DNA from 3 places in the Gellertiella sp. DMC107 genome. Region 3 is predicted to be linked to each of the others. Evidence: riboswitches for the same ligand, from Rfam matches in the RefSeq annotation. Region 3 holds a riboswitch; each other region holds the start of a gene.

Region 1 (7,408 bases), 120 kb from region 3:
ATCAGCAGTTCCGCGCTTTTCTTGCCAAGTTCGTAGGCCGCCGGCGTCGGCACGGCGCGGCTGTCGACGGAATAGAAGTTGCGGCCGGTGGGCAGCACGTCTGGACGACCTCGGGTCGGCGCACCGGAAGCACCGGGCGGCACGAAGCGCCCGTCGAGACCCGCCATCAGCCCCTCGATCTCGGCCTTGCCGGAAGCAAGCACAGCCGGCCGCAGCCGTTCGTCGATTTCCTGCATCACAAGCTTGGTGGCAGTCCAGCCATCCGGGCAGGCGATCTCGCCGGAAACCAGCGCGGAGGCCAGAAGCTCGATCCGCTCTACCGTGTCGCCTGCCGTTCGCCAGGGCGCATCGGTCATGGTTTGCAGAACTTCGGGCCGCGGACCGTGCCAGGGGTCGGACATGGTGCAGTCGAGCGGGTCGAAAGCGAGAGCTGAAAGCGCTGCCCCCTCCCCCCCTGCCGGGACCTCTCCCCGCTGGGGAGAGGAGGCTGAGCCGCCGGCGTCTCGCTCCCTCTCCTCCCCACCGGGGAGAAGGTGGCCCGAAGGGCCGGATGCGGGGGCGGCACGGGAAAGTTTGAGATCAGAAGCAATCGCCCGCTGCAGGCTCTGGTCGCGGCCCTCGCCAAGCCCGCGCGGCACGCGGGCGAGCGCGACGGTCAGATCGGTGAGCATCCGGCCGGTCGGCGAGACGCCGAAAATGTGCAGCCCGTCGCGGATCTGCATTTCCTTGAGGTCGCAAAGATAGGCATCGAGCTTCTGGAGCGCGCTGTCTTCCGCCTCGCCCTTTTCGATGCCCGCATCGCGGTCGAGGCCGATATCCTGCACGAGCTCGAGGATCTGCTTGCGCAGCAGCCGGATGCGGCGCGGATCGCCGCCGGAGGCCTCGTAATATTCATCCACCAGCGCTTCGAGATCCTTCAGCGGCCCGTAGCTTTCGGCCCGGGTCAGCGGCGGGGTCAGATGGCCGATGATGACGGCGGCGGCGCGGCGTTTCGCCTGCGTGCCCTCGCCCGGATCGTTCACGATGAAGGGATAGAGATGCGGCGTCGGCCCGAAGACGGCTTCCGGATAGCAGGTCTCCGACAGCGCCAGCGACTTGCCCGGCAGCCATTCCATGTTGCCGTGCTTGCCCATGTGGATGATCGCATCGGCCCCGAATTCCCGGCGAAGCCAGGCATAGAAGGCGAGATAGCCATGCGGCGGCACGAGGTCCGGCGAATGATAGCTTTCCTTCGGATCGATATTGTAGCCGCGCGCCGGCTGGATGCCGATCGCCACCTTGCCGAAGCGGGCAAGCGGCAGCGCGAACACGCCGTCGATGAAGAAAGGGTCCTTCTCCGGCGCGCCCCAGCGGGCCGTCACTTCATCCTGAATCTGAACGGGAAGAGTGGCGAGGAAGCCCTTGTAGTGACTCAGGGAAAGCGTTTCGCGGATGACACGGGACGGGGTGCCTGCATCCCCCTCACCCCCTGCCGGGACCTCTCCCCGCTGGGGAGAGGAGGCCGAAACGCTGGCGCCTTGCTCCCCCTTCTCCCCGGCGGGGAGAAGGTGGTCCGAAGGACCGGATGAGGGGGCGGCTTGCTGGACATTATCGATCACGGCCCCCGCCGGAACCCCGTTCGTCGGCCCCAGCATGAGATAGGTGATCAGCGCATCGCCATTGTCGGGATAGGCCGAGACATCATAACCCGCCTCCCGCATGGCGTTCAGCACCTCCACGGTGCCGGCGGGTGTATCGAGGCCAACCCCATTGCCGAGGCGGCCGTCGCGGTTCGGGTAGTTGGCCATGACGATCGCCACGCGGCGGTCCCTGGCCGGCAGGCGGCGGAGCCGCGCCCAGTTGGCTGCAAGGCTTGCCACCCAGGCCATGCGGTTGGCGTCCGGCTCGGAGGAAACGATATTGGCCTCGACCAGCTCGTCAAAGCGCTTGGCGGCCTTGAAGGAGACGGCGCGGGAAAGCACACGGCCATCCACCTCCGGCAGCGAGACATTCATGCCGAGATCGCGGGCGGAAAGCCCCTGCGCGGAGGCTTCCCATGCTTCTTTGGACGAAGCGGAGAAGATCGCCTGCAACACGACCGATCCTTGCGATTCCAGAACGGTCGGCTTGCGGTTCGCGCCGGGCGCGGAAACCGCAAAGGCGGTGGCGTTGATCACCACTTCAGGCACGCCCTTGGCGAAGATCGACTTCAGCGTGCCGATGCAGTCGGAATCCTTCAGGCTGTAGGCAAAGACGGGAAGTGCGCGCAGCCCCTCCGCCGCCAGCGCCTCGATCATCGCCTCGACAGGCTTTGTCTCGCCGCTCTGGACGAGCGCGCGGTAGAAGGAAATGGCAACGGTGCCCTTCGCCTCCTGGCTGGGACCCACCTTTTCCAGCCAGCGGGAGACCTTGATCACCCCTTCGCCCGGCCACCAGATGCCGGCCTTGGCAAGCGGCACGGCGGGACCCGGCTTTTCGCCCCCCGACAGCATGGCCGAGGCATAGGTGAGGAAGGCGCGCGTATTGTCGTTACCGCCCTCGATCAGGTAGGACCAGAGTGCGTTGAGATCGTCGACACCGATATTCGAATAGGGCACCAGCCCCGGATCGGGCTTGGAATCGCCGGGAATGACCGCAATCTTCGCGCCGTATCGGTTTGCGGCAGCATGCAAGGCCTCCAGCGCATACTGGAAATAGCTCGCCCCGCCAAGCGGCCGCACCACGATCAGCTTCGCATGCCGCGCCGTCCGCTCCACATAGGTATCGACGGACATCGGATGCTTCAGCGAAATCAGGCTCGCGACCCGCAAGGTAAACCCGTTGTCGAGCTGCCGCTGCGCCGAGGCGACGGCGGCAAGCTCCGTATCCGCTGCCGACAGGAACAGTATATCACCCGGCGACTGGCCGAGATCGATGGCCTCGTCCCCGTCCGAGATGGTTCCCTTTTGTGCGAGCAGCAGATGCATGGGATCAGAGCGCCTTCAGCGCCGCGCGGATCGCGTCGTCGTCCATCTCGTCATGCAGGCCGATGACGACGAGGCGGGTGGCGCGGGTTTCGCCCGGGGCCCAGGCGCGATCGAAATAATGGTCGATGCGGCTGCCGACCGCCTGGATGACGAGGCGCATCGGCTTGCCGGGCACGTCGGCAAAGCCCTTGAGGCGGAGGATATCGTGTTCCGCGATGATCGCCTTCAGCTTCTCCACGAAGAGCGCCGGATCGGCAACGGGACCGAGCTCGGCCACGAAGCTCTCGAACTCGTCATGATCATGGTCGTGATGGTGCTCGACGCCGTCCTCGTGCAGGGCCTCGTGTTCCAGCTCGTGATGCGACTTGCGGTTCTCGATATCGGCTTCCGTGCCGACGCCGAGGCCGAGCAGGACCGAGGCCGGAACCGAGCCGTTGCGGGCTTCGATCATCGTCGGCTTGCGGGCAATGCGGGCGGTCACTTCGCTGCGAACCGTGGCAAGGCCCTCGGCATCCAGAAGGTCGGTCTTGTTGAGAACGATGAGGTCGGCGCAGGTCAGCTGGTCCTCGAAGAGTTCTTCGAGCGGGCTTTCATGGTCGAGCCCCTCGTCTTCGGCGCGCATGGCATCCACGCGGTCGTGATCGTCGGCAAAGCGGCCTGCGGCGACGGCGGCACTGTCCACCACGGTCACCACGCCATCGACCGTCACCTGCGTGCGGATTTCCGGCCAGTTGAAGGCGGCAACCAGCGGCTGCGGCAGCGCAAGGCCGGAGGTTTCGATGACGATATGGTCAGGGCGGCTTTCGCGCTCCAGCAGCTTCATCATGGTCGGCACAAAATCGTCGGCCACGGTGCAGCAGATGCAGCCATTGGTCAGCTCGATGATGTCGTCCTCGGTACAGTTTTCCGCACCGCAACCCTTCAGCACCTCCCCATCGACGCCGAGATCGCCGAATTCGTTGATGATCAGCGCGATCTTCTTGCCGCCGGTATCGGTCAGCAGGTTGCGGATCATCGTGGTCTTGCCCGCTCCGAGAAAACCGGTGATCACAGTTGCGGGGATCTTTTCCTTGAACATCGGTTCAACCCTTCATCTTCAGCGGCAGGCCCGCCGCAACAAAATAGACTTCCTTCGCCACGTCGGCGATCAACTGGTGCAGGCGGCCCGCATGGTCGCGGAATTCTCTGGCCATGCGGTTTTCCGGGACAATGCCCAGACCGACCTCGTTGGAGACGAAAACGATGCGACCCCGGGCATCCCGCACGAATTCCGCAAGCGCGCGGAATTCGGAGGCCATGTCGCGCTCTTCCATCATCAGGTTGGTGACCCAGAGGGTCAGGCAATCGACCAGGATGACACTCTCCGTGGAATCGATGGTCTGGAGCGCGAAGACGAGATCGAGCGGCTCTTCCAGCGTGTTCCAGTCCGGGCCGCGGTCCTCGCGGTGCTTGTCGATGCGCGCGCGCATCTCGTCGTCCCAGGCCCGGCCCGTCGCCACGTAATGGCGCCTGAGGCCCGTGCCCAGCACATAGTTTTCGGCAAATCGGGATTTTCCGGAGCGCGCGCCGCCGAGAACGAGGACAGCGCCTTTGGACTGTGCCGTCATGGCCTGCAGTCTCCCACACGGCATGAATCAAAAGCCGGCATCGCGGCGGAAACACCGCTGCGCCGCCCTGTCAGGCCAGACACACATGCATGCTTCGCCATCCGGCACATAGCCGGCATGGGCGCTCGTCTTGCCATGACAACCTCCGTGCTGGCATTGGGGACGCCTCCCCAGGAACTGGGCTCTTCGCCCGGCACGAATGGCAGGTCTCCTGGCTCGCGGTTCCCGGCACGTCGCCGTGCCAGCAGGTGCTTCTCGCCTTCCCGAAGTGATCCGCATGGAAAGAGGTGGACGATTCGTAGAAGAAGAGGCGTCCGGCCCCGGCTGTTTTCCATGCCACTCCAGTGGCTTTTCCCTGTCCCTGTCGCCTTCGCCCGTCCGCACCATGCGAACCGCCGGCCAATGCCGTCAGAACCGGGATGAAGTCCCCTCGCCGCTCTACAGTCGCGGGGTCGGCTGCGATACGGATGCCCTGAATGGGTCCATCCTTGCGCATTCCCTATCTCTTCCCGCTGCGACCTTGGCGCAGCGGAAACCATCCGTTTCTTGATGTTTCATAAGAGTGGGGGCGTTCCAAGTCAATCGCATCGGGCGGCGGGCAATGTCGCAGGCGGAACCGGCTCAACCGCCCATCAGGCCATCGAGCCAGCGTGGATCGAGAAGCGATTCCAGCTCGGCCGCCAGATCGTCGAGCGCGCGATCCACCCCTTCCCGGTAGGAGAGCCGGTCCCCTTCGATGCCGAAGGTGGACAGCAGGCCCCGCCTGTATCCGTCATTGCCAAAGAGACCGTGCAGATAGGTGCCCATGACCCGCCCGTCCGGCGAGATGGCCCCATCGGCCCGGTTGCCGATGCGGATCGCCGGACGGACGCAATCCGGCCCCTCCGTCACGCCCAGATGGATCTCGTAGCCCTCGAGCGGCACATCATGCTCGACCGACCAGGCGGCCGTGTTGCGGACCGTCTTTTCCGGGGCCATTTCGGTTTCCACGTCGAGCAGGCCAAGACCCTCCGTTTCCGTCGTGCCGCCTTCGATGCCGAGCGGATCGCGCACCACGCGCCCGAGCATCTGATATCCGCCGCAAATGCCGATCACCCGTCCGCCCCGCTTCACATGCCGGGCCAGATCGCGATCCCAGCCCTGCGCGCGCAGATCCATCAGATCGCCGATGGTCGATTTCGAACCCGGCAGCACCACCAGCCCCGTATCGGCAGGGATTGCCTCCCCCGGACGGACATAGACGAGATCCACCTCCGGCTCGGCCTTCAGCGGATCGAGATCGTCGAAATTGGCGATGCGCGAGAGGACCGGAACGGCCACCTTCAGCGCCCGTCCCTCCGGTCGCGCGAGACGCTCCAGCACGACGGAATCCTCTGCCGGCAGCCGGGCCGCCGCCTTCAGCCAGGGAACGACGCCGAAACAGGGCCAGCCCGTGAAACCCTCGATGGCTTTCAACCCGTCGTCGAAAAGCGTCACATCGCCCCGGAACTTGTTGATCAGGTAACCGGCGATCATCGCCCGGTCCTCGGGCGGCAGGATGGCATGGGTACCGACCAGCGAGGCAATCACCCCGCCCCGGTCGATATCCCCGACCAGCACGACGGGAACCTGCGCCCGTGTCGCAAAACCCATATTGGCAATATCGCCTGCCCGCAGGTTGATCTCCGCCGGGGAGCCTGCCCCTTCCACGATCACCAGGTCGGCATTGTCTTTCAGGCCTTCGAAACTTTCGAGGACAGCGCCGAGAAGCTGCGGTTTCAGACGCTGGTAATCCCGCCCTTTCGCCTGTCCCCAGACCTTGCCCTGCAGGATGATCTGGCTGCCCGTCTCCGATTGCGGCTTCAGCAGAACCGGATTCATATGCACCGTGGAAGGGACCCGTGCCGCCCAGGCTTGCAGCCATTGCGCCCGGCCGATCTCGCCGCCGTCATCGGACACCGCCGCATTGTTGGACATGTTTTGCGGCTTGAACGGCTTTACCCGCAGCCCCCGGTTCGACGCGATGCGGCACAACCCGGCAACCAGCACCGTCTTGCCCACATCCGAGCCCGTGCCCTGCAACATGATCGTCTTGGTCATGGTCTTCCCCGCCTTCGCCATCCTGTCCTGCCACTAACCGGCACGACCGGACAGAATCAAGGGCAGACAGATCGGGCCTGCGGACAGTATCGACGATCCAGCCCGGATCGGATTTTCCGAAAGCGACCCCGCAACGGCGGGAGACGAAACGCGAAAGCCGTGCCCGGATCGCTCCGGGGCACGGCTTGCCTGAAATACGCCGACGCCTTGCCGATACGCAGCAAGGCCCGCAACCGCCCGGTACGCAGAACCTGATCCGGGGGGCAGCGTATTGCTCGCTGCAGGGGCAGATGTAGCGGGACATTGTTACCGGATGGTTAGCAGCGGACGGCGAGAGATTTTTTTTGAAAAAAATATGGCGATGCGTGGAATTTTTTCAGACGGAAACAGGTGACGCGTTCAGGATACAAAAGGTCTTATACTCATTTGAAATTTACTGAAGCTCTGAAACACCCACAAAATTAAGCAGCCATTAATTGTACATACTACATAAAAACACCCATTGATTTAGTCGCATTATTCATTTTGCGACGCCAACCTGAGCGCACCGTGTGCCATGTGAATATATGCTCACGTTAAGCAGTTGATTTCTGCGTGAGAACCCTTACGCTAGACCCATGCGATAAAGAAGGGGCGGCAGCTGACAGGGTTCCACTGCACGCCATAAACAAGAATGTCGCAGGGGAGTGATAAGTTTCTCTTTGGAAACAGATCGTTCCGCTTCCGCGTCCGACCCGGTAGAGCCCGCACCAAGATGGGCAGCCAGTCGAGGCTCGG
Region 2 (7,408 bases), on a different contig from region 3:
GGTCTGCTCGAAAGCGAGCTGCGCAACCACCACATCAAGTGGATCACCAATGCCCGGGTGAAGGCTTTCGACGAGAAGGGCGTGACCGCCGAGGAAATCAACGAGGACGGCAGCGTCAAGGCCGTGCACGAGATCCCCTCCGTCTTCACCATGATGCTGCCCGCCTTCAGGGGCGTCGCGGCCGTGCGTGACATCGAGGGTCTCGTCAATCCGCGCGGTTTCGTGCTGGTCGACAAGCACCAGCAGAACCCGACCTATCCCGATATCTTCGCGGTCGGCGTCGGTGTCGCCATTCCGCCGATGGGCAAGACGCCCGTGCCGGTCGGCGTGCCGAAAACCGGCTTCATGATCGAAAGCATGGTGACGGCGACAGCCCACAACATCGCCCGCCGGCTCGAGGGCAAGACGGCCAATGCGCAGGGCACCTGGAATGCGGTCTGCCTGGCCGATTTCGGTGACGGGGGCATTGCCTTCGTGGCGCAGCCGCAGATCCCGCCGCGCAACGTCAACTGGTCCTCGTCCGGCAAATGGGTCCATGCCGCCAAGGTCGGCTTCGAGAAATACTTCCTCTACAAGGTGAAGCTCGGCAAGTCGGAGCCCTTCTACGAGAAGCTCGCGCTGCAGGCCCTCGGCATCGACAAGCTGAAATCGATCACGCTCGACCAGCCTGTCTGAGACCTGCCTCACCGCGCCGGATGGCCCGGCGCGGCCTTCTCAGTGAAGATGCCGGCGCCGCCCGCGCGGGGCGACCGGCTGGAAGGCGGCCGCCTGCAGCAGAAAAGCCTTCAGGCGCTGGCTTTCGCTATCCGTTGCCCGGTCCCGGTCGATGCGGTCGATTTCCCGCTTCGCGGCTTCCGCCATGTTGCAGGGATCGCCAAGCGCGAGCAGCCAGGCGAAGAAGCGGTCTTCGGCGGTGAGGGTGGACGATGTGCCGGTGTGCGTGTGCATGGTCAGGCCTCCACTTCGACTGAGGTGAGCGGGCGCGAGCAGCAGGCGAGGATGTAACCTGCATCGATCTCCTGCTGGCTGATGCCGCCATTATGGTGCATGTCCACCTCCCCTTCCCGCTTCAGCACCTTGCAGGTGCCGCAAATGCCGCTTTCGCAGGCCGCCGGGATGCGCACGCCGATGCTGCGCGCGGTTTCGAGAATGGTCTGGCCGGGCTTGGCGGGGGCCGTGTCATTGGCACCGAGGAAGGTGACGGAGAGCCCGTCCACCGCGCCGCCCTCGGCCTTGGCCTGGGCCTGCCGCTCGACGCTGCCGGTGATCGAGGTCGCGCCGAAGCTTTCCTGGTGATAGTGGCCCATGTCGAAGCCCTCGTGCCGGACGATGGAGCTCACCGCCTTCATGAAGGGATCCGGCCCGCAGCAGAAGATTTCGCGGCCCATGAAATCGGGAACCAGCATGGCGAGCTTGTGCCGGTCGATGCGGCCCATCAGCCCCGCCCAGGGCGAGGCGACGGAGCGGCCTTCCGGCAGGAAACCGAGCGAGAGATTGGGCATGCGCTTGGCGAGCAGCTCCAGCTCCTCGCGGAATATGATTTCCTCCGGCCGGCGCGCCGAATTCAGGAAGACCACATCGGTCGCAGGCGCGGTATCGGAAAGCCAGCGCAGCATGGACATCATGGGGGTGATGCCGGAGCCGGCCGAAATGAACAGGTATTTCTCCGCCGGATTGCGCGCCAGCGTGAAATGGCCGTTCGGGCCATAGGCGCGGATGCGCGAACCCGGCACCACATGATCGAACATCCAGCGGGTGCCGATGCTGCCGGGCTGCGCCTTGATGGTGATCGACAGCGCATAGGGCCGCGAGGGCGTGGAGGAGATGGTGTAGGTGCGATGGAGATCGCCGCCCTTCGCCCGAAGCTCCACCGTGATGAACTGGCCCGGCATGTATTTGAACCAGCCGCCGCCCTCGACGCCGAAGGTGAAGGTCTTCACATCGGGCGCCTCGTCGGTGACCGCCGTGCAGACGAGCATCTGCCGGGCGGCATTCCAGGGGCTGGTCGCGTCGAGGGGAAGTGCCGGCGGCACCTCCCCGAGGAAGGGTTTCATCGTCATGGCGGGCCTCAGGCGACCGAGCGCAGCGAGGCCGGAGCCTTGCCGCCGAGACGCTCCTGCATGAAGCGGGAATACCAGTCGACGAACTGCTCCACGCCGCCCTCATGCGCTTCCGAATAGGGGCCGGGCTGATAGGCGGGCGACTGGATGCCGAAGGCATTTTCCTCGACGATCCGGCGGTCCTGGTCGTTGGTCTCGGTCCAGACATGGATGAGATCGTCCAGCCGGTAATCGATGCCTTCCACCGCATCCTTGTGCACCAGCCACTTGGTGGTGACAGCAGTTTCCGTGGCGCTGATCGGCAGCACGCGGAAGGTCACCGCATGGTCGGAGAGAATGTGGTTCCAGGTGGTCGGGTAGTGGAAGAGCAGGAGCGTGCCGAGGCGGTCCTGGTTGATGTCGTCGGAAAGCCGCATCTGCACCGCCTTGCGGCCGGACATGGTGTAGCTCACCGCATCGCGCAGCAGCGGAATACGGGCGGTGCGGAACTGGCCGCGCTGGTCGATGGCAAAGCGGCTCGGCAGGCCGAGCGCCTCGCATTTTTCCCAGTGCTCGACGATTTCAGGATCATCCGCCGCACCGTTGACGCCGGTCGCGGTCGGGGCTTCCGGATAGGTCTTGCAGAGTTCCGGATGGTTGCCGGCGCAGTGATAGCATTCGCGGTTGTTTTCCCAGACGAGCTTCCAGTTGCCCTTTTCGATGATAGTGCTTTCGTAAGCCACCTTGGCATCGCGCAGCCGGTGCGGCAGGAAATAGGGCTCCATGGTAGCCCGGAAGGGGGCGAAATCCATCGGCTTCTCGGCGAGCGAGATGAAGATGTAGCCGCCGGCGAGCTCGCAGGCGACGGGCTTCAGGCCATAGGTGGACTTGTCGAAGCTCTCGCCCATGTGGCGGGCATATTGCAGCGAACCGTCGAGATCGTAGGTCCACTGGTGATAGGGGCAGACGAGCTTGGCCGCCGAACCGCGATGCTCGGTGCAGACCCGCGAGCCGCGATGGCGGCAGGAATTGTGGAAGGCGCGGATGCCGCCGTCATTGTCGCGAACGAGGACCACAGGATAGGCGCCGACCTGCACCGTCATGAAATTGCCCGGCTTCGGCAGCTCGCAATCATGCCCGATGAACAGCCAGTCCTTGTACCAGATCTCGTTCAGATCCTGCTGGAAATAGGCCGGATCGATATAGAAGGGCTGGTCGAGGGTAAAGCCGGGCTTGCGGGCCTGGAGCCGGGAAAGCATGTCGGAACGGATGTCCATGGTCGGTCCTTATGGGTCGGGGACGGCCGGGCGGATGATCCGGAAACGCATGGACAGGCGCAGGCGCACCCTCAGCCGGAGGGGCCGCATGTCCATTCGCCTCCTGCTCGCCCACCGCGATCAGTCGAGTTCAGCGCATCGAGGCTGGTTTCCGGGCTCCAGAACCGTCCCCCGAGGGGACCTTGCGTCACCTTCCCGGGCCTTCGCCCAGTGGTCTTTCGACGCCGTTCAGTTCTGCTACCGTTGCGGGGGCAGCGCCGGGTTGTCACCGGCTTCCCAATTGTCCCTCCGGCTCGTCAAAACCTTCGGGCACCTCGATGTCCCCAAGACACCATATTTCATTCGCGACCACATGGCTGAATGCGACATCTGCAAGCCTCATCGAAACAGGCCTGTGGACGGAGGCGGTCAGCCATCGCGCAGGATGCGACGGGCAAGAGCCGGCGACAGGCGGCTGATTGCGGCGAGAAGCCGGGCCTTTCCCACGACGATCTCCGGCTTTCCCCGTTCGAGGCCCGCAATCACCGCGCGGGCTGCCTCGGCAGGGTGCATCTTGTTCCGCCCGCGCCCCGCTGTCATGCCCGTCTCGACGAAAGCCATGATCACGTCATGCACGGTCACATGGGGCGCCGCATCCTCGCAGCGGTAGCGCAGCGCGCGGCTGAAGGCGCTGAGCCCCGCCTTCGTCGCGCAATAGACCGGCGCGGTCCGCTTCGGGGCCAGCGCAAGGCCCGAGGACATATTGACGATGGCCGCGCGCGGCTGCCGGGCCAGCAAGGGCATCAGACCGAAGGCGAGCGCGATGGGCGCGTCCAGATTGAGCTCGATTTCGGCGCGGAAGGCCGCCATCAGGCCCGCATCGCCAAGGCCCGTCGCCGGCATGTTCACCTGCACGCCCGCATTGTTGACGAGGATCGACAGATCGGGATGGCGCGCCATGACCTCGGCCACCAGCCGTTCCTGTCCTTCCCGGTCGGCGAGATCGGCCTCGATGAAGGCCATTGCCCCTCCCGCCGCCGCGATTACCGACTCGGCGGCGACCCGGTTCCGCCCGGTGATGATCACCCGCGCACCCCGCGCCGCGAGTTGCAACGCGATGTCCCGGCCTATTCCGGCGGTGCCGCCGGTGACGAGTACCCTCTGTCCCTCGATCCGCATGGCCACCCCCTTCACACCCCACTCCGCTCATAGTGGCGGAAGCCGTCCTCGATGGCCGGAATGATCCGGATCAGGTCGAAGAAGGGCTCGGCAAAGAGCGGCGAATCGCGCAGCGCCTCCATCACGCCATTGAATTGAACCGCATCTTCCGCCTCGAAGAGCACGATGTCGGAACAATCCGCGGAAAAGGCCTCCGCATCGAAATGGCGCAGGGTCACGCTCCGCCCCTCAAGCGCCGGCAAGAGCGCTGCCGTCGCGATCCGCTCCCGCTCGGGCCGTGGCAGGCGCAGCCAGGACGGCAACGCCCTCAGACAGACGAAAACGGAAAGGCGGGGCTTCAGCGGATCCATGGACGACGCTCCGGTTGCGGGATGGGTGGAACGGATCTATGGTGCGAGCAATTGCTCACATTTCCAACTCGCATTCCATGTCCCGCACCGCAAAGCCCATCGAAGCCCGCAAACATCCGCGTCAGGCACGGTCTGCCGCGACCGTCGAGATCATCCTGGAAGCGGCGGCTCGCATTCTGGAGGGCGGCGGGCTATCGGCCCTCAACACCAATCTGGTGGCGGAACGGGCGGGCATCAGCATCGGCAGCCTCTACCAGTATTTTCCTGGCAAGGAGGCGCTGCTCGCGGCCCTCATCCGGCGCAAGCGCGCGGAACTGATCGTGCTGCTGGAAGGGCAGGCTGAGCAGGCGGGAACGGCCGATCTGAAGACGTTGCTCGACGGCCTGATCCGCGCCGCGCTGCACCACCAGTTCGCCCGTCCCCGGCTGGCGGCCAGTCTCGAATATGCGGAAAGCCTGCTGCCGCTCGACGCGGAAACCCAGGCGCTGAAACAGGAGATTGCCGAAACTGTCGCCCGGGCGCTCTCCGCCCATGGCATAGCCGACCCGGCAACCGCCGCGCGGGATCTGGCGGCGCTGACCCGGGGGATGGCCGATGCGGCAGGGCTCTACGGCGAGACCGATCCCGCATCGCTCGAAGCGCGCATCCGCCGTGCCGTCTACGGCTATCTCGGGCTTGGCGGCTGACGATCAGCGCAGCGAGAAATCGAAACGATAGGTGGCGGAGACGCCGATGGTGACCTGATCTTCCGAGCCCTTCTGGCGAACGAGGCTGCTGTCTGCCGCGACGCCGACCATGCGGCGATATTCGGCAAAGAGGCTCGTATCGACGTTTTCGGTGGCTTTCCAGGTGATGGCACCGCCCGCACCCACCGACTGCCAGCCGCTGCCGGGCGTATAGGGATCGAGACCGGAGGCCGCCGATTCCGCCGCGTTCACGCCGTAATAGACCTTGCCATAGCCCTTGGACGCCCAGGTGGCGCGGGGACCGGCGGAAATCCTCACATCGGGCGTGATATCGGCAAAGGCATCGACGGCGAGATCGACCACCTGGCCGTCATGGCTGCGGATGCCCTGCCGCACCTCGGCCCGGGCGCGGATGTTTTCGGTCGGGTAGACTTCGGCAAAGGCGCCGGCTTCCACGCCGATTTCCACGTCATGCAGACCCTTCAGGTCGTCGGAATCCTCGGCACGGCGGCCGGTGATGAGCTTGCCGGCAATGCCGGCCTTGACGTTTTCCGTCTCGAAGAGGCCGAAACCGGCGCTGTCGTTGCGGGACGAGAAGCGGGTGGTCTGTCCCTGCCGGCCCAGCGAAATGATCGGCTCGAACAGAAGCTTGCGTCCCTTTGCGCCGTCGAATTCCGGGCCATGGGCCACGGAACCGCCGAGCGTCAGGGACCAGTCGCCCGCATAGAAGGGCTCGCCATCGCCTGCAAGCGCCTGCTGCAAGGAAACGGTCGAGAGAAGAAGGAAGGAAAGGAGGAAAGTGCTCCGCATCATGCAGTGTCCCTGTACGCGATATTCAACCAAAAACACGGGAATTCTTAGTGGTTTTTCAACCAGAAAGATTAAGAACCCCCTAACCAAGCGAACAGCAGGCAAAACCATCCGGCCCGCAGCTTGCGGGTGCTTCTCGCCGCCCCTGCTTTTCCTCTATGCTGGCGGCCGGAACGAGGAGGACGAATTGCGATGCCGATGATGCTCACCCCTGCCGAAATCCTGCCCGCAGAACCGCACGCGACCCTGATCGGGCGCATCTGGCTCGATGCCGTGGACGGTCCCCTGCCCGTGACGGTCCGGGAGGGCGTGCTCTACGATATCTCGGCGCTCGGCGCGACGGTCTCGGCCATTCTCAACCGCGAGGGCGCGCTGGATCTCGCCGGGCAGCACTTTCCGGCGGTGGGGCCGCTCGAGGATGTCCTCGCCGATGGCGGCAACCGGGGGCCGCGCGGGCGGCTTCTCGCCCCTTGCGACCTGCAGGTGGTGAAGGCGGCCGGCGTGACCTTCGTCGACAGCATGCTGGAACGGGTGATCGAGGAGCGCGCCAAGGGCGATCCGGCCGCCGCCGAGGCGATCCGCAGCCAGCTCAAGCAGGTGCTCGGCGACCAGCTGGGCGCCATCGTGCCGGGATCGGAGGCGGCCGGCCGGGTGAAGGCGGTTCTGCAGGCGGCCGGCAACTGGTCGCAGTATCTGGAAGTGGGCATCGGGCCGGATGCGGAAATCTTCACCAAGGCGGCGCCCCTTTCCGCCGTCGGCTGCGGGGCGATGGTGGGCATCAACCCGATTTCCTCCTGGAACAATCCCGAGCCGGAGGTGGTGCTCGCCGTCAATGCGCGCGGGGAAATCCGCGGCGCCTGCCTCGGCAACGATGTCAACCTGCGCGACGTGGAGGGGCGCTCGGCGCTCCTGCTGAGCAAGGCGAAGGACAATAATGGCGCCTGCGCCGTCGGTCCCTTCATCCGCCTGTTCGACGACCGGTTTTCCATGGCCGATGTGGAGCGGACGGAGGTGAGCCTGTCGGTAACGGGCGAAGACGGCTTTTCGCTCACGGGCACGAACGACATGTCTCGCATCTCGCGCAAGCC
Region 3 (7,408 bases):
AAAACATGCGCTTCACATTGCTGACGGAGATCGCGTATTTTTCCGCAAGGTCGGACAGGGCCAGCGGCCCCAGCAGGAAGCGTCCTTCCATCGGCGAAACGTCCTTCAGCCGGGTGACGACGTGGTGGAGGATCATGCCGCCCGCATCCGACCAGGCAAAGCTTGCCACGCATTCCGGCGGGTTGCGCCAGGCGGGATCATCCACCAGGCTCCGCGTCGAATGGATATGCGCCACACGGTAGAGCGTCGGATGGTCGCCGGCGATCCGCTCGCGGCTGCCGCCGTCGATCATGTCCAGCGCCGCCATATGGGCCATGAACCAGGTCTGCATGCCGAAATTGCTGATGTCGGTGGTTTCCAGCACGCGCACGCGCCGGTCCGGCACGGCCGGCACTTCCCGGAGAAACTTGTAGGTGAGCAGCTCCTGCAGGAAGGCGCTGGCCGTGTTCCGGCTTGCCGCGCCGATCCGCATCACCGTCTCGATCAGCCGCGTTGCGGTAAGCCCGGAGAGCGGATCGTCGGGGTTTCGCTGCGAGGACAGGGCGAAGAGCGAATGGGTGATCAGCCATTTGCGATGGTTGGATTTCAGCCGGGTGAGGCGCGGGCTCTTCTCCTGCAGGCCGATCAGGCGGCTCGCAATCATGGCTTCCGCCGCGCGGTAACGCGGGTGCCGGGACAGATCGTCGGCATCGAGGGGTGTCGGGGAACCCGCATTGGGGTTGCTGTTCCGTGCCAGATTATCGACCATGGTCCTGCGCAAAGATTTGAGATTGCAGGATAATCCTGACGGTTCTGCAAGCCTTCGTCAATGCGGATTGACCCTTAGGCAGGCGGTCTACCCAAAAACCGCCAGCCCTTTGCCGGGCTGGTGCGAAAAGCCCTGGCCGGTTTGCCAGCCAAGGTTTCATTTCAGGTGGAGGGGCCGGAGACCGCCAGTTGTCCCGGGAAAAAGCGGCTGATGCCATACTGCTTCCCAAACATCATGTCGTGCTGGAGGTAGCGATAATCCCGGATGAGCGGGTCGAGTTCTCCGCCACGCGACCAGTCGGGCGTGGGTTCGTTGGTCTTGCTGACCAGCTGATAGCGGTCCACGATATCGTACTTGTCATGCACCTTGCCGAGGAAGCCGGTGTAATAGGGGTGCTCGTAGCCGGCCATCTTCATCAGGTGATAGGGGATGAAGGCGGGGCTGACGGTGCCGATATCGGTCTTCGGGCCGGTGCGGTTGGACCAGACGATCAGCGGCGTCTCATGCTCGCGCTTCATCGTGTCCACGTCGCCCTTGCGGGTCGCGACCTGTTCCGGCATGTAGCCGCTGGAGGTGTAGACCGGGCCGAGCGGCGGCAGGTGATCGCCCCAGAGAACCACGATGGTCTCGCGCTTGCGCTTCTTCGCCCAGTCCATCAGCATCTTCAGGGCATCGTCGGATTCCTTCACGCCCTGCACATAGGTGGAGAGAGCCTCCTTGTCGCCCGCGGGGAGGTTGCCCTCGACGGCAATGGAGTTCTTCGCATAGCGATGCGGCTCGTAGGGGCCATGTCCCTGCAGGGTGACCGAGAAGAAGAAGAACGGCTTGTCCATGGCATCGCCTTCTTCCATGATTTCCCGGAAGAGGCTGTCGTCGGAGGCGAAGATGCCCCGTTTGGTCATGGGCGGCAGGTTTTCCTCCGACTTGAACTCCTCGAAGCCGAATTCCTTGTAGACTTCGCTGCGGTTCCAGAACCAGCCCTGATAGGGATGGATGGCGCGGGCGGCATAGCCCTGGCTGCGGAAGAAGGTGGCGAGCGTCGGCACCTTGCGGCGGATATACTGCTGATAGGGAATGCTGCCATAGGGCAGGAAGGCGTTGGAGAAGCCGGTCAGCGCCTCGAACTCCACATTCGGCGTCATGCCGCCGAATTCCGGCGAGAAGACATGGCCCGCCAGATTGCTGCGCATGAAGGGCATGGGGTCCGGATTGAGCTTGACGTTGGAGAGGCGCGTGGCATCCCACAGGCTCTCGCTCATCAGCATGATGACGTCGGGCCGTTCCTGCTTGCCGGCCGTCACCGCCGTGACCGGCGGCTCGATGGCGGTGATGGAGTCATGCGAATAGCCGGCCGGCGCTTTCACGTTGGCCATGGGCAGGTTGAAGGCAAACGCCATCAGGAAGCCGTTGTGGCGATAGTTTTCCTTCTGGTCCCACATCATCGGAATGACCTGAAGACGGTCGCGGAGATAGGAGAAGGTGGAGTAATCCATCAGCGAGGCGAAGGACATCAGCAGCGGTGCGGCAATCGCGATCTGCGCGATGCGGCGCTTGCCGGTCATCCGGGGGAACGTGCGCCAGGCATAGCGGAAGCCGAACACGGCGCCGATGATGCCGAGCACGAGGCCCGCTGCCACCAGCGTCGCGGCCACGGGCCGATCCTTGACCATGGCCGGCATGAGTTCGAGAATCTGGCGGCCGAAGGCGAGGTCCGTCGGGTAGAGCGGATCGGAGAGATAGAGCCGCTTCTGGCCCGAAATGAAGGCCGGAAGGATGAGGATCGGCGCGGCGATGAGGATCGACAGGAACCAGCGCCCGAGCAGCGCGTCGATGGCCAGCAGCACCAACAGCACCACACCGACCGTGGTCCAGCCGGGGCGCGAGGTGGAGGTGAAGAAGTCCATCAGATCAGCATAATTCGAGCGGGAGACCAGCTCGATCGTCAGCACGATCAGGAAGGACAGCAACAGGTAGGACAGGCCACGCAGGACGCGGGCATACAGGCGCGAATAATCCGCGTCGGCTGCATGCAGCCACGGCAAGGACTTCAGCGGGGCGGCCTTGGTGTCGTTATACAATTGCGGAGTCTCCGGCACCTGTCAGGAAAGGTTCATTTCACTGTCACACATCCGTCATGAATGACAGATGAACCGTCCGCCTTGGTAAATCTGTCCCCGGAATTATCCGGTCCTGTGGCGCTCCGGCGATAGTGCGGGCCAAAAGCGGATGCGGCGGATTGCAGGCGCGGGCAGGGCGCGCTACATCACTCCTCATGACCCAGGCACCTGACATTACCGATACAATCCGCATCGCCGTCGGCCAGTTCAACCCGACGGTCGGTGACATCAAGGGCAATATGGCGAAGGCGCGGGAAGCCCGCGCCGATGCGGCACGGCAGGGAGCCCATCTCCTGCTGCTCACCGAACTGTTCGTGGCGGGCTATCCGCCGGAAGACCTGGTTCTGAAGCCTGCCTTCATCCGCGCCTGCCGGGAGGCGATCGACGCCTTTGCCGCGGAAACCGCCGATGGCGGGCCGGGGGTCATCATCGGCTTTCCCCGCCAGGACGAGGCGGGCCGCTACAATTCCGTCGCGGTGCTGGACGGCGGCCGGGTCCTCGCCATCCGTGACAAGGTGGATCTGCCCAATTACGGCGAGTTCGACGAAAAGCGCGTGTTCCGCGCCGGCGCGATGCCGGGGCCGGTGAATTTCCGGGGCGTGCGTCTCGGCATCCCGGTCTGCGAGGATATCTGGGGTGAACTCGGCGTCTGCGAGACGCTGGCGGAAAGCGGCGCGGAGCTCCTGCTGGTGCCGAACGGCTCGCCCTATTATCGCAACAAGATGGATATCCGCCACCAGATCGTGCTGAAGCATGTGATCGAACTCGGCCTGCCGATGATCTATGCGAACCAGCTCGGCGGACAGGACGAACTGGTCTTCGACGGCGCGAGCTTTGCCTTCAACGTCGACAAGTCCATGGCTTTCCAGATGAGCCAGTTCGAGGAGACCCTGTCCGTTTCCACCTGGAAGCGGGAGGGCGAAAGCTGGGTCTGCCGCGACGGCGGCCGGGCCAATCTGCCCGATACGCAAGAGGCCGATTATCGGGCCTGCATGATCGGCTTCCGGGATTACGTGAACAAGAACGGCTTCCGCAATGTGGTGCTTGGCCTCTCCGGCGGCATCGACAGCGCGATCTGCGCGGCCATTGCGGTGGATGCGCTGGGCGAGGAGCGGGTGCGCTGCGTGATGCTGCCCTATCGCTACACCTCCTCCGATTCGCTGACGGACGCGGAGGCCTGTGCCAAGGCGCTGGGCTGCCGTTACGAGGTGGTGCCGATCGAGGAGCCGGTCGCCGGGTTTCTCTCCGCGCTGTCGGAGGTTTTCGAGGGGACGGAAGAGGGCATTACGGAGGAAAACCTCCAGAGCCGGGCGCGCGGCACCATTCTGATGGCCATTTCCAACAAGTTCGGTTCGATGGTCGTCACGACCGGGAACAAGTCGGAAATGTCGGTGGGCTATTGCACGCTCTATGGCGACATGAACGGTGGCTTCAACCCGATCAAGGACCTGTACAAGATGCAGGTCTATGCGCTTTCTGCCTGGCGCAACAGCCATGTGCCGCCGGGCGCGCTCGGGCCGGGGGGCGAGGTGATCCCGAAAAACATTCTGGACAAGGCACCTTCGGCAGAGCTTCGGCCGAACCAGACCGACCAGGATTCGCTGCCGCCCTATCCGGTCCTCGACGATATTCTCGAATGTCTCGTCGAGGCGGAAATGTCGGTGGAGGATATCGTGGCGCGCGGTCACGACGTGGCGACGGTGCACCGGATCGAGCATCTGCTCTATATCGCCGAATACAAGCGCCGGCAGTCGGCGCCGGGCGTGAAGATCACCCGCAAGAATTTCGGACGCGACCGGCGCTATCCGATCACCAACCGGTTCCGCGACCGGTAGGCGGGGGCGCCTTGCCAAAGGGCCGGCGCCTTGTCATAAGCAGGATATTCAGGTGCCGCCGGGTTTCCGGCGGATAATCGGGAATCCGGTGAAAAACCGGAACGTGCCCAACGCTGTAAGGCGGACGTCGTTGCAGACGGCTTTCCTGACCGGAAGGCCGCGCCACTGGGAAACCGGGAAGGCGTGCAGCGGGCGGATGATGCCCAGTCAGAAGACCGGCCTGATGCCATAGCCGATGCCGCGCGGACGGCGGCAGCGGTGTCTGCATTGTTGGGGATCGAACGATGCTTGCGACGAAATCGCACCGCGATGCGCTGGTGCATGCCGAACCGTTCACACCGGATGAAAAAGCCGCCCTTTATCGCGCCATCGAAACGCGGCGGGACGTGCGCGACCAGTTTTTGCCCGACCCTCTGCCTGACGATGTGGTGGAACGCCTGTTGAAGGCGGCGCATGCCGCACCGAGCGTGGGCTTCATGCAGCCCTGGAATTTCCTGCTCGTCCGTTCCGAGGAAAAGCGCCGCCGGGTGCACGAGGCCTTCTGCCGGGCGAACGAGGAGGCGGCGCTGATGTTTACCGGCGAACGCCGCGACCAGTATCGCGCGCTGAAGCTCGAAGGCATCCTCAAGGCGCCGCTCAGCATCTGTGTGACCTGCGATCCCACGCGGGGCGGCCAGGTGGTGCTGGGCCGGACCCACAATCCGCGCATGGATGTCTATTCCACCGTCTGCGCGGTGCAGAATCTCTGGCTCGCGGCCCGGGCGGAAGGGGTTGGCATCGGCTGGGTGAGCATTTTTCACGACCGCGACGTGCGGGAGATCTTTTCCATCCCCGACCATGTGGAAATCGTCGCCTGGCTTTGCGCGGGCTATGTGGACCAGCTCTACAGCGAGCCGGAACTGGCGGTGAAAGGCTGGCGGCAGCGGTTGCCGCTGGAGGATCTGGTCTTTGAGGAAACCTGGGGCGGATAGTCTCCCCTCGGCGCGCGCCGGACAGAGCTGTCACAGGACCGTAGCCAAACCGTCATGGCCGTTCGTTATCCTCCCCTGTGAAGGCGCATTGGGGGCGTCTCCATTTACGGGATCAGGGGATGACGGTCAGTGTTCCTGCACTGCCCGGCGAAGGGCGTGCCGTGGCGGCATGGCCTGCCGCCGGCTTTTTCGCGGCCACGGTGTTGGCCAGTCTGTTCTTTCGGCTGTTTCCAGAGGTGGATCTGGCTGTCAGCGCGCTGTTTTATGCGGAGAGGACCGGATTTTTCCTGGCTGCCGATCCGCTCTTGACGCTGCTGCGCAACATCAACCTCGTCTTGCCGCACGTCTGCGTGCTCTGTGCGTTTGCCGCGCTGCTGGTCCGGTCGGTCGGCCGACGGTCTCGTCTGGCCGCTCTCATGCCCCCACCGGGCCATTGTCTGTTTCTTCTCTGTGTCATGGGGCTGGGGCCAGGGCTTCTGACGCGGGTGATCAAGGACGGCTTCGGCCGGGCACGGCCGCGCGAGACGCTGGGTTTCGGGGGCGATTCTGCCTTTTCGCTTCCCTGGGATCTCTCCCGCGCCTGTCTGGACAACTGCTCGTTCATTTCGGGGGAGAGCGCTTCGGCGGCGGCCCTTCTGTCCCTGCCGCTGCTGCTGCCGGCTGGTCGCCGGCCCATGGCCTATGCGGCGATTGCGCCCTTCGCGGTCACCGTCTCGCTCAGCCGCGTGGCCTTCGGAGCGCATTTTCTCTCCGATGTCGTCATCGCCTGGGGCGTCGTCCTCACCCTCACCAGCCTGCTGTGGCGGCTGCAGGTTCTGAGCTTCCCGCATCGAAACACAATCAATAGTGGCGCATAATGAAAATAGCAATTTATAATAGAAGATGCCGCTAAAATAAATGTCTTTGGTCAACAAAACGATTTAAATGGCCGTTAGGCTTAAGGCACTATTAAAATTTATCGGCAAATAGTTGTTGCCAACCGGACGGCAATCTTGCCGGAACATGATGTTTGCCGAGCGCCCTGAGAGGCACCGCCCCCCCTTCATCTTCCGAATTCAAGGTTCCTCGAATGATCTTCGATCGTTTTCGATTGGGCAGGCTCGTGCCTGCTGCCATCATCAGCCTTATCTGCCTCAGCACCGGTGTGCTTGCCATTTCGGACACATTGTCAGCGCGGCAATTGCAGCGCAGCATGGACATCGCTCTGGCGCAGGAACAAGCGCAGGACCTGGCCCGGGAGATCACCGAGCTGAAGCTGCGGATCGAGCTGGATATCGTCAGCACCCAGGAATCGCTGACCGATATGTCTGCAACGCAGGGCAAGGACGGGTTGGATGACGGTCTCGATCTTGCCGCGCAATCGGCCAAGAGCCTGTCGGAAAAGGTCGCCCGCCTGAAGGCGCTTGCCGAAACGGCTGGCCTTTCCGATCTCGTCACGACGCTGGACGCGCTTTCGGAACGTTACGCGGGCTTCCACGCGACTGGCATCGAGATGGCCAAGACCTATGTGGCTGGCGGACCGGAAGCCGGAAACAAGCAGATGCCGGCATTCGACAAGGTGGCGGATGCGCTCCAGGAAGAAATCGACGCGACCGGCAGCATCGTCAAGAGCTATGTGGACCGGCTCGAGCAGCAGGCGGCGGAGAGCAAGGCCGCACTGGAAGCCGAGGCGACGGCGCTGGTGCAGGCGATGATTGCCATGGCTGCGGTGCTCGCGGCTTGTGGCCTGGCGCTGAG

What was found. A riboswitch is a leader RNA that binds a small molecule or an ion and turns the genes downstream of it on or off. The one in region 3 is predicted to bind cobalamin.
Region 1: linked by a shared signal. The riboswitch ahead of cobU (bifunctional adenosylcobinamide kinase/adenosylcobinamide-phosphate guanylyltransferase) and the one ahead of bluB (5,6-dimethylbenzimidazole synthase) in region 3 are both predicted to bind cobalamin.
Region 2: linked by a shared signal. The riboswitch ahead of ACT54B_RS18925 (aromatic ring-hydroxylating oxygenase subunit alpha) and the one ahead of bluB (5,6-dimethylbenzimidazole synthase) in region 3 are both predicted to bind cobalamin.

Annotation. Positions count from the first base shown of each region.
Region 1 is NZ_JBQUZZ010000001.1:150,318-157,725, forward strand. Features, by position in the region: gene cobN (cobaltochelatase subunit CobN) at 1-2,945, opposite strand, end outside; gene cobW (cobalamin biosynthesis protein CobW) at 2,950-4,023, opposite strand; gene cobU (bifunctional adenosylcobinamide kinase/adenosylcobinamide-phosphate guanylyltransferase) at 4,028-4,552, opposite strand; cobalamin riboswitch at 4,737-5,107, opposite strand; gene ACT54B_RS00720 (cobyric acid synthase) at 5,174-6,631, opposite strand.
Region 2 is NZ_JBQUZZ010000006.1:183,842-191,249, forward strand. Features, by position in the region: gene ACT54B_RS18910 (NAD(P)/FAD-dependent oxidoreductase) at 1-675, shown strand, start outside; gene ACT54B_RS18915 (hypothetical protein) at 715-948, opposite strand; gene ACT54B_RS18920 (FAD-binding oxidoreductase) at 951-2,060, opposite strand; gene ACT54B_RS18925 (aromatic ring-hydroxylating oxygenase subunit alpha) at 2,069-3,316, opposite strand; cobalamin riboswitch at 3,442-3,648, opposite strand; gene ACT54B_RS18930 (SDR family oxidoreductase) at 3,725-4,474, opposite strand; gene ACT54B_RS18935 (darcynin family protein) at 4,486-4,824, opposite strand; gene ACT54B_RS18940 (TetR/AcrR family transcriptional regulator) at 4,863-5,510, shown strand; gene ACT54B_RS18945 (MipA/OmpV family protein) at 5,514-6,323, opposite strand; gene ACT54B_RS18950 (fumarylacetoacetate hydrolase family protein) at 6,513-7,408, shown strand, end outside.
Region 3 is NZ_JBQUZZ010000001.1:27,299-34,706, reverse strand. Features, by position in the region: gene ACT54B_RS00135 (hypothetical protein) at 1-748, opposite strand, end outside; gene ACT54B_RS00130 (LTA synthase family protein) at 910-2,790, opposite strand; gene ACT54B_RS00125 (NAD+ synthase) at 3,021-4,700, shown strand; cobalamin riboswitch at 4,734-4,938, shown strand; gene bluB (5,6-dimethylbenzimidazole synthase) at 4,985-5,671, shown strand; gene ACT54B_RS00115 (phosphatase PAP2 family protein) at 5,791-6,528, shown strand; gene ACT54B_RS00110 (methyl-accepting chemotaxis protein) at 6,741-7,408, shown strand, end outside.